Regions from separate parts of the Desulfobacter sp. genome, predicted to be linked through region 2. Evidence: predicted binding sites of a transcription regulator. Region 2 holds the regulator's gene; each other region holds the start of a gene.
The links. The regulator sigma-54, encoded in region 2, starts transcription at its own class of promoters, with help from an activator protein. The targets are predictions, from matches to a motif close to TNTGGCACANTTTCTGCTNT.
Positions count from the first base shown of each region.

Region 1 (4,720 bases), on a different contig from region 2:
GACTGAAAATCAGGCTTCTGAGCAAAAAAGTGAGGACCCCGGAAATCCAGCCAAACTGACCAGAAAAGATGTCGAAGAGATGGTGGAAGCCCTTGAGGACTTTGCCAATACGGTTCAGACAAGGCTGAATTTTACCATTGACGACGGCACCGAGGATGTGGTGGTCAAAATTATGGACAAAGAGACCGATGAAGTCATCAAGCAGTTCCCTGCAGAAGAAATTCTTGAGCTTCGTGAAAAAATGCAGGATTTAAGGGGGCTTCTTTTCAGTACGAATGTTTAAATTCATTCTTTTCTTATTTCAAAAGCAGCTGCTGGTGTGAGTAGGGACTGCCTTGGAGGATCAGCTGCATCCCTTCTTTTCTTTCATTATTTATCACAATAGGTGCCATAAAGTTCGCAGTCATATCTTCGGGCTTGCCATGGGGAATGGTGATGATGACAAAACAGGATAACGCTTCCTTTCCAAATTCCCATTTAATCGTCGTATCAAAATCCTTAACAGACAGCGTGTACTCAGGATAGAAACGAAGGGGGTCCATGACCACAAATGCCAGGTTCGGGTCATCCACACATTGAAACAGATAAAAAGGAGCGGTTTCCTTTTTTTCAAGGACAACATAACGTTTCTGCTGCCTGAATCCGGGAACACCATCCGGCATATTGATGATTTTATCATCATCAATAGTCACTTCACCGAATTGTCTTGTATTAATCTTCATTACCTTTTATTCAGACTCCTTGTCCTTATTGCCTATCAGTTTGGCTGCCCTTGCAATATCAATGTTGTCTGTTCCTTGGGAGGAAAGAATATTCTCCTTTTGAATGGCGTCAAACACCTCCTGCCGCAGAACCGATATTTCCCGGGGCGCATCAATACCTATCCGAATGCTGCTTTTGCCGGTTTCAACCACCTTTACGATGATATCATTAGCAATGACAATACTCTCACCAACTTTTCGTGTTAGAATAAGCATAGGCTTAATAAATAATCCACCAGGCTGACATTAATAATTTTTTATCCGTTGAATTCAAAAAGGCCCTACAGTCCGTCCGAATTAACTCTTAAAATAAACATGTTATTGTTATAATCATATGTAACATCAGAGTCAACCTTTGTTCCTGTCCAGCTTAGGTATATATAGTATCTGCTGATTTTCTATGACAAAGATCAACAGATTGTATTATCACTAAAATAAGATCACAATATCCTGGTGATAATTATAGAAAATCAGCAGATACTATCTACCAGACCATGCTACACTTGGGCCACGAACAGGCAGTTGCTCTTTCCTCCCTGGGTCACCATCCCTTTGCCGGTGTACCGGGCCTGGGCAGGGTTATTTCCGATCAAAGCCATGATGTTATCCACAATAGACAGGTGCTTTTTAACCTGAATCTGATTAGCTTTTATAAAATTGGCTACGATGTCTTTTTCTTTATCAATGGTCCGCTTGATTTGTCTTATATCATTTTTGCTCTTATTGGGCAGCGGCAGGGCATGTACCAGTGCACCCAGGGAGAAGTTTTCCGTTTTTTTATCCATACCTGGAAAATCATTTCGGCAAACAACAAGAATATTATTTCGCAATTCTTCGATTTTACCGATAAGATCTTTCTTCGCTCTGGTTGTCTCCCATATCATACCAAGGTCAATATTTCCGATAGCCTTTTTTTCAGCCTTTAATACCAGGTGAAGTTGCTGGTAGCAGGCAAGTTTTTCCTTAAGCAACGTTTGGATACTGTCGGCAGCTTTTTCCATGATTCTCCTCCCTATCTTATTAATATCAATAACGATATTAAATAGTTAAAAATAAACTCAACTCACAAAACAAGGAGATATTTTCGTTTTTGTATAGAAACAAAGCAACTATTATGCCATGACTTGACACAATCAAAATGCCTTAAGCTGAGTCCTGAAGCTGCTGATATAAGAACTCCTTGAAGCCGGTTACACGCCGGCCTTGGGATAAATTTTCCGTAAGATACTGGTCATGCAGGGACTGGTAGATGTCAGACGCATTGCTTTCGGGGAAAAGACTGTCTCCGGGCAGGGTATCCCGCATGCGCTGCATCAAGGTATTGAGCATTAAAGCCTCAAACCCCTGGCAGGCTTTCTCAAGATCTTTTTCCCGCTGGAGCTTCCGGGCCGTATCTGTGGTACCCTGGGTATCTGTAACAGGAGTCATCATCCCAGGCATTTGAATAGACATAATTTTGCCCCCTCTTTTACCGGCTCAACGAATCGGCCATGTTCAAAATTGGAATGCTGTGCTGCAAAAAACAAGTCTAAAGTATTTCCAGGCTGGCCTGCAACGCCCCGGCTGCCTTGATACTTTCCAGAATACTGATCAGGTCCCTGGGCCGGACCCCTAAAGAGTTCAGTCCATTAACCAGTTCTCCGATGGTAGAGGTGCCGGGCAGTTCCATAATATACTCGGGGTTTTGCCCCTGAATCACCACGTTCAAATCCCCATGGGCCACAGCCACATTTGAAATGGTCACCTCACTGCCGATAACCACAGTGCCGGTTTTTTCGTTAATCACGACCTTGGCAACGGTATCCGGAACCACAGACAACCCTTCCACATCGGCAATAAACTCCGCCACATGCTCCTGCTGCATGGATTCCGGCACATTCAGGCAGATAGCGCTGGCATCAACGATTTTTGCAATCCCCTCCCCTAAAGCCGCATTGATGGTATCTCCCACCCGCCGGGCCGTGGTGAAATCCGAACGGAACAGGGACAGGGTCAATTGTTTTTTCCCTTCCAGTTGAAAGGGAATCTCACGTTCCACTGTAGCCCCGTTGATAATCCGGGCCGTGAGAAGATGACTGTTCCGGTCGTTTACACCGGCGGGAATTGCAAGACTTACGGCACCCTGGGCAATGGCATAAACGCTGCCGTCAACCCCTTTCAGTGGCATCATTAAAAGGGTTCCGCCTTTAAGACTTGTGGCATCACCCAGGGACGAAACCGTGATGTCAATGCGGTCCCCGATCCGGGCAAAGGGTGGAATATTTGCCGTGACCATAACCGCCGCCACATTCTTCACCTTGATCTGGCTTTTGTCAAAATGAAGGCTCATTTTTTTAAGCATATTGGTCAAAGACTGTCGGGTAAACAGAATATTATTCTTGTCTCCTGTACCGTTAAGCCCTACCACCAGGCCATATCCGGTGATCTGATTGGAACGGACCCCCTGGATGGCAGCCATGTCCTTAATTCGGGTTGCCATGGCGTGCACTGAAACGGCAAGCAGACACAGCACAATCCCTGTACTGATCATTATCTTTTTCAACATATTGTTCATGATACCCGCTCCTTTAGCCCGCAACGCCTACCAGGGCCAGATATTATCAATTATCCGTGTACCCCAGCCTGGCTTCTGTTTGTCGGCAAGGGCCCCCTTGCCGTAATATTCAATGCGCGAATCAGCAAGGGACGTGGACTCCACCCGGTTGTCCGAATCAATATCATCGGGTCGGACAATTCCTGATACCATGATATACTGAACCTCATTATCCACTTTCATGGCCCTGCGTCCGAAGATGCTTAAGTTACCGTTGGGCATTACCTCCGTAACCCGGGCCGCAATAGAGGCAGTTACGTTACCGGACCGGTCACTTGTGGCTTCTCCTTTGGTGGAGTTTTCAAAACTGGTGTCAATGAGGTTGCCCCCACCAGAACCGCCACCAAGATGGGTTGCTTTTCCCAAGACATTGAAAGTGGGTACCCCCACCGACATACGGGTTGTCCGTTCGTTCTCGGAGTTTACCTCCATTTCAGACGAGGCATTCTCCACAATATCCACGATCACTGTATCTCCGACATAAGCAGCCTTGGTGTCATCCAGCAGGAATCTGTTCTGTGCGGTCCAAAGAGAACCTTCCGCAGGCTTTGCCATGGTATATTCAGGTTGCACGGCAGGTTCAGGCATTGCGTCCTGGGGCACAACGCTGAAGGCCGGATCTCCGCCACTGGACAGACAACCGGTAAAAATCCCGGCCATAAGGATCAGCAGAAATGCCAGACACTCATTTAGTAATTTTTTTTGAATTGACCACATTCCAGACCTCCAAGCTTAAAAAACGACCTCCACGGTGCCGTCTGTTGTAACAAGACCGCGCACCAGTTTCCCCGATGTTAAATTTTGCACTGTCACAGTCTGACCCGGATACCCATCTTCCTTGCACACCCCTAAAGTAACAATGGATAAACGATCCTTTCTGGCCACCAACTTTATCACGGACCCTTTTTCAATGGCGGGGGCCTGTTTGAATTGATCCTGGGTCATACATTCCCCTTTGTCGATGGTCCGGGTGATCAGCATGCCGCTGACCTGGTCAACCGAAGTCATGACATCCGGCTGCAGTCCGAACACGTCCATATCCCGCAGGGTGACATCAGCCGGTGTAATGGCCTGTCCCCTTTCCAGGCGTGTTGCTGCAACAACTACGGATTTGATCTGTGAGAGACGCCCCGTGACAGTCAACCGGCCCTCTCTGACGCCGTCCACCCAGACTTCAGCATGAACGGACAGGCGGCCATTGTCCGAAGGGGTATAGCGTTTGTCAAACACCAGGGATAAATCGCCCTGGGGATAGGGCTCAATTCCCCGGACACTGAAAGCCTTTACCTTGAATCCTTCCTTGGGGAAAAAGCCGGACAAAAAATGTCCAAGCGCCGTTTCCACCCGGGACGGGTCAAGCTCTTGG
Region 1 covers NZ_JBFXHE010000029.1:1,731-6,450, forward strand. The annotation lists gene AB7U36_RS04010 (flagellar protein FlaG) at 1-283, shown strand, start outside; gene fliW (flagellar assembly protein FliW) at 297-722, opposite strand; gene csrA (carbon storage regulator CsrA) at 729-977, opposite strand; gene flgN (flagellar export chaperone FlgN) at 1,259-1,762, opposite strand; gene AB7U36_RS04030 (rod-binding protein) at 1,905-2,213, opposite strand; gene AB7U36_RS04035 (flagellar basal body P-ring protein FlgI) at 2,290-3,315, opposite strand; gene AB7U36_RS04040 (flagellar basal body L-ring protein FlgH) at 3,343-4,071, opposite strand; gene flgA (flagellar basal body P-ring formation chaperone FlgA) at 4,087-4,720, opposite strand, start outside.
Region 1: a site for sigma-54 is predicted at 1,864-1,883, ahead of flgN (flagellar export chaperone FlgN). Genes of this name have one in related genera too.

Region 2 (4,720 bases):
GGCGATCAGTCCCAGTTTTCCGTTATTATGTTTATAAATCACATTGACCTGCTCTGTGCGGGCATTAATAAACGCATAAAAAGATTTTTTGCCCGATTCCAGCTCTATCACCGCATCCTCAATGTCCATGGGTTTTGTATCAAGGAGTTCTTCGACGATGTCACTCGTGTTCCCGGGCTGCGGTTCATCAATACTGAACTCCCGGGTATCTGCCAGGCTTGACTTATTGCCTGACATGTGTTTTTTGATTTTTTCCTTATGTTTTGTGATCTGGCTTTTGACTTTATCCGCCAGGATGTCAATGGTGGCATACATGCTTTCGGATTCTTCCTTTGCATGGATGTTAAGCGCCCCGCTGGTCAGGGTGATTTCGGCAATATGTCTTATTTTTTCAACGCTCAGGACCACACTGGCCTCGGCCGGGCCGTCCAGCATTTTGTCAAACCGTTTAAGCTTTTTATTTACATAGGATTTCAGGGAATCGGATGCCTCTATTTTTTTGAACGTGATAGTGACCTGCATAAATTACTCCCTTTATAATTGTTTGCGTTTGTTGGATGGCAGAATATTGAGCACTTTTCTGTATTTTGCCACGGTGCGCCGGGCAATCTGAATGTCTGATTCCTTCAGAATTTCGGCGATTTTATCATCACTCAGGGGCGTGTTGGAATCTTCGTTGTCAATGAGTTGTCTTATTCTCTCCTTGACGCTGGCCGATGCCATGTTAGGCCCGTCAACCCGTTCTATGGAGCTGTTGAAAAAATATTTCAGTTCAAACAGCCCCTGGGGGGTGTATGCATATTTGTTGCTGGTGACCCGGCTGATCGTGGATTCATGCATCTCAATATCTTCGGCAATGTCTTTTAAAATCAAAGGCCGCAGATAGGCAATGCCCTTTTCAAAAAATTCCCTTTGAAATTTTATGATGCTTTCCATGACCAGGTAAATGGTTTTCTGGCGTTGATGAATGGATTTTATCAGCCAGGAGGCGGACTGCATCTTTTCATTGAGATAGGTCTTGGTCTCCTTGGGAATCTTTTTGCCGGTGGCCACAGCGTCCCTGTAGAATCTTGAAATTCTTAATTTGGGAAGGCCGTCATCGTTCATAACAATTTTGAAATCATCCCCGACTTTGTAAACGTAAATATCCGGGGTGATGTAAGCGGATTCATCGGTGGCAAATTTCCTGCCGGGCTTGGGTTCAAGAAACTGGATGATTTTTACTGCGGCCCGCACATCCTCAACGGAAATTTTAAGGGCCTTGGCAATTTTTTTACTGTTCCTGTTTTCAAGATTTTTTAAATGATCCGTAATGATCTGGATGATGATGTCGTTTTTAATGCCAAGCTGCCGGACCTGGATGAGAAGTGTCTCGCACAGGTCCCTGGCGCACACCCCGGGGGGGTCGAAGGTCTGAAGCACAGCCAGCACCTGCTCAACGGTTTGGACGTCGGCCTGGGCTGCCTGGGCCAGTTCTTCCACATCGGCGCATAAATATCCGTCCCGGTTCAGGTTGCCGATGATGATGTTGCCGATGGCTTCCTCCTGGGCTGTAAGATCCGAAAGCATCAGCTGCCATTTCAAATGCGCTTCAAGGGTTTGTTTCTCAGACGTGAATGCCTCGTAATTGGGGGCTTCACTGTTTTCAGACTCCGTGTGCATTCTGCCGGTGGAGTTGTATTCATTGATATAATTTTCCCAATCCGTATCCGACCGAACCCGCTCTTCAATGGTGACTTCCTTGACAGGCGCATCATTTTCCGCTTCCCGGATTTCGGTTTCCTGGGCCGTGATGGATTGGTCAGAGGCATCATCAACGACGACTTCTTCAAGGGCGGGATTTTGCTCCATTTCCTGCTCGATCATTTCGGCAAGTTCAAGCCGGGACAGCTGAAGCAGTTTAATGGCCTGCTGGAGCTGGGGTGTCATGACCAGTTGCTGGGTTAGTGCAAGGCTTTGTTGTAATCCAAGTTCCATGATTAAAGTCTGAAGTTATCTCCCAGGTAAATGCGTTTCGCTATTTTGCTTGAAATAATTTTTTCCGGCGGTCCTGATTCCATAACCACACCCTGGCTCATGATATAAGCCGTGTCGCATACGCCTAATGTTTCCCTGACATTATGGTCTGAAATCAATATTCCGATGCCTTTGTCCGTAAGCTGGGATATGATCTGCTGGATGTCGATGACCGCCAGAGGATCAATGCCGGCAAAGGGTTCGTCCAGCAGAATAAATAGAGGGTCCGTTGCAAGAACCCTTGAAATTTCCAGCCTGCGCTTCTCTCCACCGGACAGGGACGCGGCTTTTTGCCCGGCCAGGGCCAGTATACCAAGCTCTTCCATCAGAGTTTCGGCTTTCTGGTTGATGTCCGTGACTTTTTTGTCAATAACCTCCAGAACAGCCGTTATATTTTCCCTGACAGTCAGTTTTTTAAATATAGAGGTTTCCTGGGGCAGGTAACCAATGCCTTTCCTGGCCCTGATATACATGGGATATTGGGTTATATCCTCCCCGTCAAGATGAACCGTGCCTTTTTCCGGCCGGATCATGCCCACGGTCATATAAAAGGTGGTGGTCTTGCCGGCACCGTTGGGTCCCAGAAGTCCGGTCACTTTGCCCTGGTTCACGGTCAGGCTGACCTGATCCACCACGGTTTTACCGCCATACGCCTTTACAAGGTTTTTCAGCACCAGTCGGCTCATCTGTTTCAAGGCTTATCCCTCAAGGCTTATCCATGGACCTGCCCTGGTCTTGGACATCGAAAAAAGCTTCGACCCTGGTTTTTTCGGCACTTTCCACAACCATCCGTTCCTGGGCCTTAAACAGGGTAATTTTTTTGCCGGTGATCCAGCTTTTTCCCGTAAGCAGGCGGGCTCGTTCCCCGGTGAGCACCAGTATCTCATTTGCGGTGTCATAATCCGCCTGGTCCGAAAATGCTTTCCGATCCCCTTCTGTATATTCCACATTCCCCGTGGCAAGAATTCGCCTGATGTTTGACTGGCCTTTCTTTTTGGTTTCCGAGGTATGGAAAAACACCTTGACCGAATCTGCTAAAAGCACGCTGTCTGCCCGGACCGCCTTGACCTTGCCCATGAATTCCACCATGGACTGGTCTTTGCTGGCGACCATTTTATCCGAAGTAATTCTCAGGTCAGCAGGTGGCTGTTTCTTATCAATGTCTTTTTTCCCCTGGGCTGCAAAGGAGATCTGTGTAGAAAGAAACAGCAGTATCAGCAATGACGCCGAAGCGATGTTATAATATGTTGGAATCCTGGCTATTTTCACTCAGTTGTCCTTCTACGTGTCCTTTTAAGATGATCAGGTCCTGGTTTAGCAGGATCTCCATGCTGTCTGCTTTTATTACGGAGTTCCCGTCATTAATTGTAACCCTTGAATCAGAGCGTATTATATGCGGTTTTTTGGTATAATGCAATGTTTCACTTGTCAGGGAGTAGTGTTGATACCGGACAATAAAATTCCCTGAAAAGGTCATGTCATGGGTTTTGGTGTCGAGCTCTCCCCGGGCTGCGGTGAGAAGGACTTGTGTGTTCTGCTTTGTGTAAAAAACAATGTCAACGTCTTTGAGCACAGCCTTGTTCCGGTCTTTGAGCAGGGTGGCACTGGATGCTTTGAGCTTCCATTCGGTGATGCCGTTTTTTTTGGAAATCTGCTCAAGGATGTTGAGTTTGAGGGCAGCTTTGTCATCCACCTCTATATTTTCAAGTTTTATGGGCCTGGTGAGCAGATGGTTGATGTAATAATGCGCACCTAACCCTGCAAGAATGAGTCCTAAAAGCAGAACCAGGGGCAGTATCAGTTTTTTTTTGCCGGCGCTGCTCATGACAGAAACCTTGAAACCGAAGTTTCCCAAAGGCCCTTGGCTTTGAGGATGGCCTCACAGGCCTGGCGGACCGCTCCTTTTCCCCCGGGCAAATCCGTAATCATATCTGCCCGGTCCTTAACTTCGTCAGGGGCGTCGGCCACCGTAAAGGCGAATCCGGCCCGGGTCATGGCCGGCAGGTCAATCAGATCATCCCCCATGAAAGCAATATGTGCGGCCCTGATTTGCGTAGTTGCGGATATGGATGCCAATGCCTTTGCCTTGTCCCTGGCCCCGTCAAAAACCAGGGTGATGCCCAGATTGTCGCAGCGGTGGCGCAGGGCGCCCGAGATTCTTGCCGTGACAATCCCGACAGGAATACCTGCTTCCATGAGCAGACGGATGCCAAGGCCGTCTTTGGCATTAAAACTTTTGATCTGCTCGCCTGTGTCCGTATAGGTAATGCTGCCGTCGGTGAGCACCCCGTCCACATCTAAAAGCAGCAGCCGGATATCTGCCAATTGTGTTGTCATAGGGCCTGTCCTGCAGCTTTCCTGATATTGACCAGATGGGTTAAAAGCGTTTCCATTTGATCCAGGGGGATGGAGTTCGGCCCGTCGCACAGGGCCTTGTCCGGATCAGGGTGGGTTTCCATGAACAGGCCGTGGGCACCGCAGGCCACGGCAGCCCTGGCAAGGGGGGCGATAAACTGTCTTTCCCCGGCCGATGCATTGCCGCTGCCGCCGGGAAGCTGCACACTGTGGGTGGCATCAAAAATTACAGGTATGCCCAATTCCCGTAAAATCTGTATGGATCTGAAATCCACCACAAGGTTATGATACCCGAAACAGGTGCCGCGTTCCGTAATGGCAATGTCCCGGTTCCCTGTGGATCTGGCTT
Region 2 covers NZ_JBFXHE010000005.1:25,856-30,575, reverse strand. The annotation lists gene hpf (ribosome hibernation-promoting factor, HPF/YfiA family) at 1-522, opposite strand, end outside; gene rpoN (RNA polymerase factor sigma-54) at 535-1,977, opposite strand; gene lptB (LPS export ABC transporter ATP-binding protein) at 1,980-2,702, opposite strand; gene AB7U36_RS01215 (LptA/OstA family protein) at 2,722-3,285, opposite strand; gene lptC (LPS export ABC transporter periplasmic protein LptC) at 3,254-3,841, opposite strand; gene AB7U36_RS01205 (KdsC family phosphatase) at 3,838-4,353, opposite strand; gene kdsA (3-deoxy-8-phosphooctulonate synthase) at 4,350-4,720, opposite strand, start outside.

Region 3 (4,720 bases), on a different contig from region 2:
GCTCTTGTCAGCCCCGGTGAATGCGCCCCGCTCATGGCCGAACAGTTCGGATTCCAGAAGGGTTTCGGTGATGGCTGCGCAGTTGATCCGAATATAGGGGTGTTTCCTTCTCATGCTGTTATTGTGAAGGGCAGCGGACACAAGTTCCTTTCCTGTGCCGGATTCCCCTGTGACAAGCACATTGGCATCGGTGGGGGCCACCATGTGTATGGTATCCAGCAACGCTTTCATGGCAGGGCTTTTGCCCAGGATATCGTGGTGAAAGGTGCTGGATTCCAATCGTTTTTTCAGGTCCTGGTTTTCGTTCTTCAGGTGAAGACGTTCAAACACCCGGTCCACGGTAAGTTTAAGCCTGTCAAAGTCAAGGGGCTTGGTCAGGTAATCATAGGCCCCGATTTTCAGGGCCTGGACAGCCGTGTCCACCGAGGAATAGGCGGTCATGATGATCACGGGAAGGGCCGGATTAAAGGCATGAATTTCGGCCAGGGCTTCCATGCCGGACATTTTCACCATTTTCATATCCATGAGCACCAGGTCAAAGGGAGTGTTTGTCACCGCGTTCACACCTTCATCTCCGTCCGGGACAACCTGCACGGCATATCCCCACCCTTTCATCAGGGTTTTAAGCATGGTGGCATGGGCTGCATCATCATCCACCACCAGCACGGTCTTGTCACTCATTAAAAAGTCCTTACATCATTTTATTCTATTGTCTCATTGCCAGGCAGGGTGATATAAAATACAGTGCCCTTTGAGGGCTGGCTTTCCACCCGGATCTCACCTTTGAGATTTTCAACGATCCTGTGAACGATGGACAGCCCGAGACCTGTTCCCTTGGCCCGGGTTGTAAAATAGGGATCAAATATTTTTTCAAGATCTTTTGCCTGGATCCCGCAGCCGTTGTCCGCCACCCGGATCTCAAGAGTATCTTCCGCATCGGCCACGCCAATTTCAAGAATCCCGTTGCTGTCCATGGCATTTAACGCATTCATGTACAGATTGAGCAGCACCTGGCAGATCCGTTCCGGATCCGTATGAATGGTTTCTCTTCTGGTGCGGATATCTGTTTCAACACGGATCTTTTTTTTCCCAAGGTCATGGGCAACCAGCTTAAGGGAGTGCCGGATAAGGGGCTTGATCCGGATCTGCTTGATCTCCACGGCCATGGGTTTGGCAAATTCCAGCAACTGGGTGATGGAGCGGTCCATCCGCTCCACTTCCTGGACCATGATTTTTGCAATCTCCACATCCCCGGGTTCATTTTCATACTGCCGGGCAAAATAGGTGGCAAAGCCTTTGATGGAACTTAACGGATTTCTGATTTCATGGGCCACGCCTGCGGCAAGTTTGCCTATGGCAGCTAAATGCCGGTTGGTTTCCACCTGTTTTTTCAAGTCCCGGATCTGGGTCAGATCCCTGAATAAAAGGACAAAGCCCTGGACCTGGTCTTCGTCTGCCGGGATAGCCGAAACAGTCATATCCAGCCGAAGATCGCCGTTCTCTTTCCGGTTCAAAGCCACCTCCCCGGACACGGCACCGCCTGAACCCGAAAGTCTGGCAGCCATGGCAGCCATCTGGGGACAGGCTTTTTCAGGAATTTCGCCCAGGATCTTTTCAGCTGCCCGGTTGGCTGAGGTCACATTAAACTTTGGATCCAAAGTGATCAGGCCCGAGGGCATATTCTGAACCACATTGTCGGAAAACGCCTTGACCTGTTCCAGGGATGACTGGGCAGCCCTGTAAGCCTGGAGGGCAAACAGGGCAATAATGCCCGAACAGCAGAAAACAAAAAACAAAAGTCCTTTGATAACAATGTTCTTAAATCCCCGGGCCTGGGCTGCCTGTACCCCGGTCATGGATATGCCGGCAAAAATATAGTGATCAGCCTGGCCAAATACGCCGAAAGCAGGCCTGGCCGGTCTTTCAGCACCAAGTGGGCCGGGCGGCATCTTTCCGTGGCCGTAACGGAGGCCGGGCTCTAGGCCGGGCCCCCGTCTTTGACCTCTGAACATAGGATTAAACGGCACAAAATGCTTGGCCACTTCCAGAACCGGCCCATCCGGTGTGTTCAGGGAGCGGCTGGAGATCAGGTGGGGATCCCTGGGTAACAGGCCAAGGTCTGCCCATCTGTCATAAATTTTACCCACCATGGCGGCATCGGAATGGGCGATGATTTTTCCCATGGCATCGGTGATCATAATATAGGCAACATCGGGCTGGCCTGCGGTTTCCTCCAGCATGGACTGAATTCTTTCGGCGCCCCACTGCATGGATCCCATACCGATCCGGGTGCCTGCTTCAAATGTACGGATTAAAGAGGTGCCTGTGATGAAAAACCGCTCCCGGATAAACTCATCCTGTTTTTTAACCCGGTCCAGGGTCATCAGGATAAACACCGGCAACAGCACAACCAGGACCCCCACCATAACCAGAGGCGGCACCAGACCCGGCATTTTCCGGGTAATATTTAATTTAAATCTATTCATGGGGTTCGCTCAGATATGATGAACAGTATATTTTTTACCCAACTGTATACCCTTATCCGGGTAAAAAATATACACTATATCTGTTTTTTTTTAAACCCCCTGATATGGCATTCAGATCCGAAAGGCCTGGTACGAAAAGACTTCAATGAATTTCAAGACAGGTGGCACGCCATTTGCTATATTTGCTATACAGTTTAGCACAAGGATCAAAAACTTAAGATCATAAAACACGGATCACAGAACATAAACCAAGGGCCACAAGGAGGCAGTATGAAAAAAACATTAGCCACATTAACCATCCTGATTGTCACATGCACCTTTTCCACCAGTGCATTTGCAACCCCCCCGAAACAGGGCAAAGGCAAGGACAGACCCCGGGCGTGCATGAACCTGACCAATGAACAGCAGACCCAGCTTCGCGATCTGCATCAGAAATTTATTGATGACACCTATGAGATACGTACGGATCTGATGAACCTGGATCAGCAGATCCGCATGTACATGGAAACATCTAATCCTGATCCGGCAAAACTGAAAGCCATGGTCACGGAAAAAGCGGATTTAGCAAAAGATCTGGCCGTTAAACGCATGGAATTCGCCCTGGATGCCAGAAAAATCTCCCCTGAATTAAAATATATGCCCATGGGCATGGGACAAGGATTTGGCGGCCCTGGTATGGGACACGGCCCCCAGGGTAACGGATTTGGCAGGGGTGCCGGATTTAATGGCGGCCCTGGCCCGGGATTTGACGATCCCCAAGATGAGACCCCTCCTGAAAATAACTAACCCCCACCCACCGCTCAACCATCCATCCTTCCCTCAACTCTCTTCTTTCTCCTGTCCCCCCGGGCTAGCCCTCCCGGGGGGACATCCTTTTGACTTTACCGCTCTTTTTCCACAGGATTTTCAAGCACGCCAATGCCTTCAATTTCAACCTCCATCCGATCTCCCGGCGCCAGATACACGCGGGGTTTACGGGTAAAGCCCACCCCTTCGGGCGTACCGGTCAGAATCAGGGTGCCGGGCAAAAGGGTTGAAGACTGGGACAGGTAGGAAATCATATTGGCTATGCTGAATACCATGTCGCTGGTGTGGCTGTCCTGCATAATTTCACCGTTCAGGCGGCACTTGATAGCAAGATTCTGGGGGTCTGTAATTTCGTCTGCCGTGGTCATGACCGGCCCGCAGGGACAAAAGGTATCATAGCTTTTTCCCCTGGTCCACTGGAATGCACCGGCATGTTTCTGCCACCGCCGGGCAGAGACGTCATTGGTGCAGGTATATCCAAGTACATAATCCAGGGCCTTATCCTCGGGCACATTTTTAGCGGCAGTTTTAATGATCACCCCAAGCTCGGCTTCGTAATCCACCTCGGGCGGATCTGACGCACATTCAGGGATCACGATGGCATCCCCATGCCCTGCAAGGGAACCGGGGTATTTCATGAACACAGCCGGATATTTTGGGATTTCCTGGCCGGTCTCCTTTGCATGACGCCGGTAATTCAGACCGATGCAGATAATGGCCGGCGGTGCCACCGGGGGCAAAACTCTCACCACATCCACCCGTTCACCGGTATTGCTGAAACTTTTGTCCGCAGACTGCTCCACCAGGCAGGCGGTGTGTCCGTCCCAGTCGCACCCCATGACTTCCGTACCCTGCCGGGTAATAAAACGAATGATCTTCATTTAAGGCTCCTTTATTCTTTTTATGGCATGGGCTATATTCAGCCAGAAATAATCCCATCCGGCAAGGAAAAAATGAAATCTATTTTCACAGGCAGTATACACAATGAAAACAGCCGAAAGCAGGCCGATCTTATCCTGGTGGTCCTGGCGTCCCAGTCTGTGAGGGCGGTCATTGATACAGGCCCTGACGGATTGTGCAACATCCTTGTGCCCGATGACGATGTTTTTAAGGCCCGGCAGCAACTGAAAAAATACACAAGGGAGAACAAGATGGCTTCAGGGCCGCCCTCCCATGTGCCGGCCGGAATTTTTTTCTCCCCATCGGCCCTGGCCCTGGCTTTTTTCCTGGCAGCCATCCATTACATAATCACCACCAGGGGCCTGCACAAACAAGCGATTCTGAACTTTGGTTCGTCTTCGTACTACCTAGGTCAGGGGCAAAGTTTCAGGGCCGTGACAGCCTTATTTCTGCACAGCGATACAGAGCATGTTCTGGGAAATATGGCCGGAATACTTGTGCTTGCAGGCCCTTTACTGCGCGTGACC
Region 3 covers NZ_JBFXHE010000061.1:5,672-10,391, reverse strand. The annotation lists gene AB7U36_RS06935 (sigma-54-dependent transcriptional regulator) at 1-681, opposite strand, end outside; gene AB7U36_RS06930 (ATP-binding protein) at 702-2,486, opposite strand; gene AB7U36_RS06925 (Spy/CpxP family protein refolding chaperone) at 2,757-3,272, shown strand; gene AB7U36_RS06920 (fumarylacetoacetate hydrolase family protein) at 3,368-4,174, opposite strand; gene AB7U36_RS06915 (rhomboid family intramembrane serine protease) at 4,247-4,720, shown strand, end outside.
Region 3: a site for sigma-54 is predicted at 2,647-2,666, ahead of AB7U36_RS06925 (Spy/CpxP family protein refolding chaperone). Genes of this name have one in related genera too.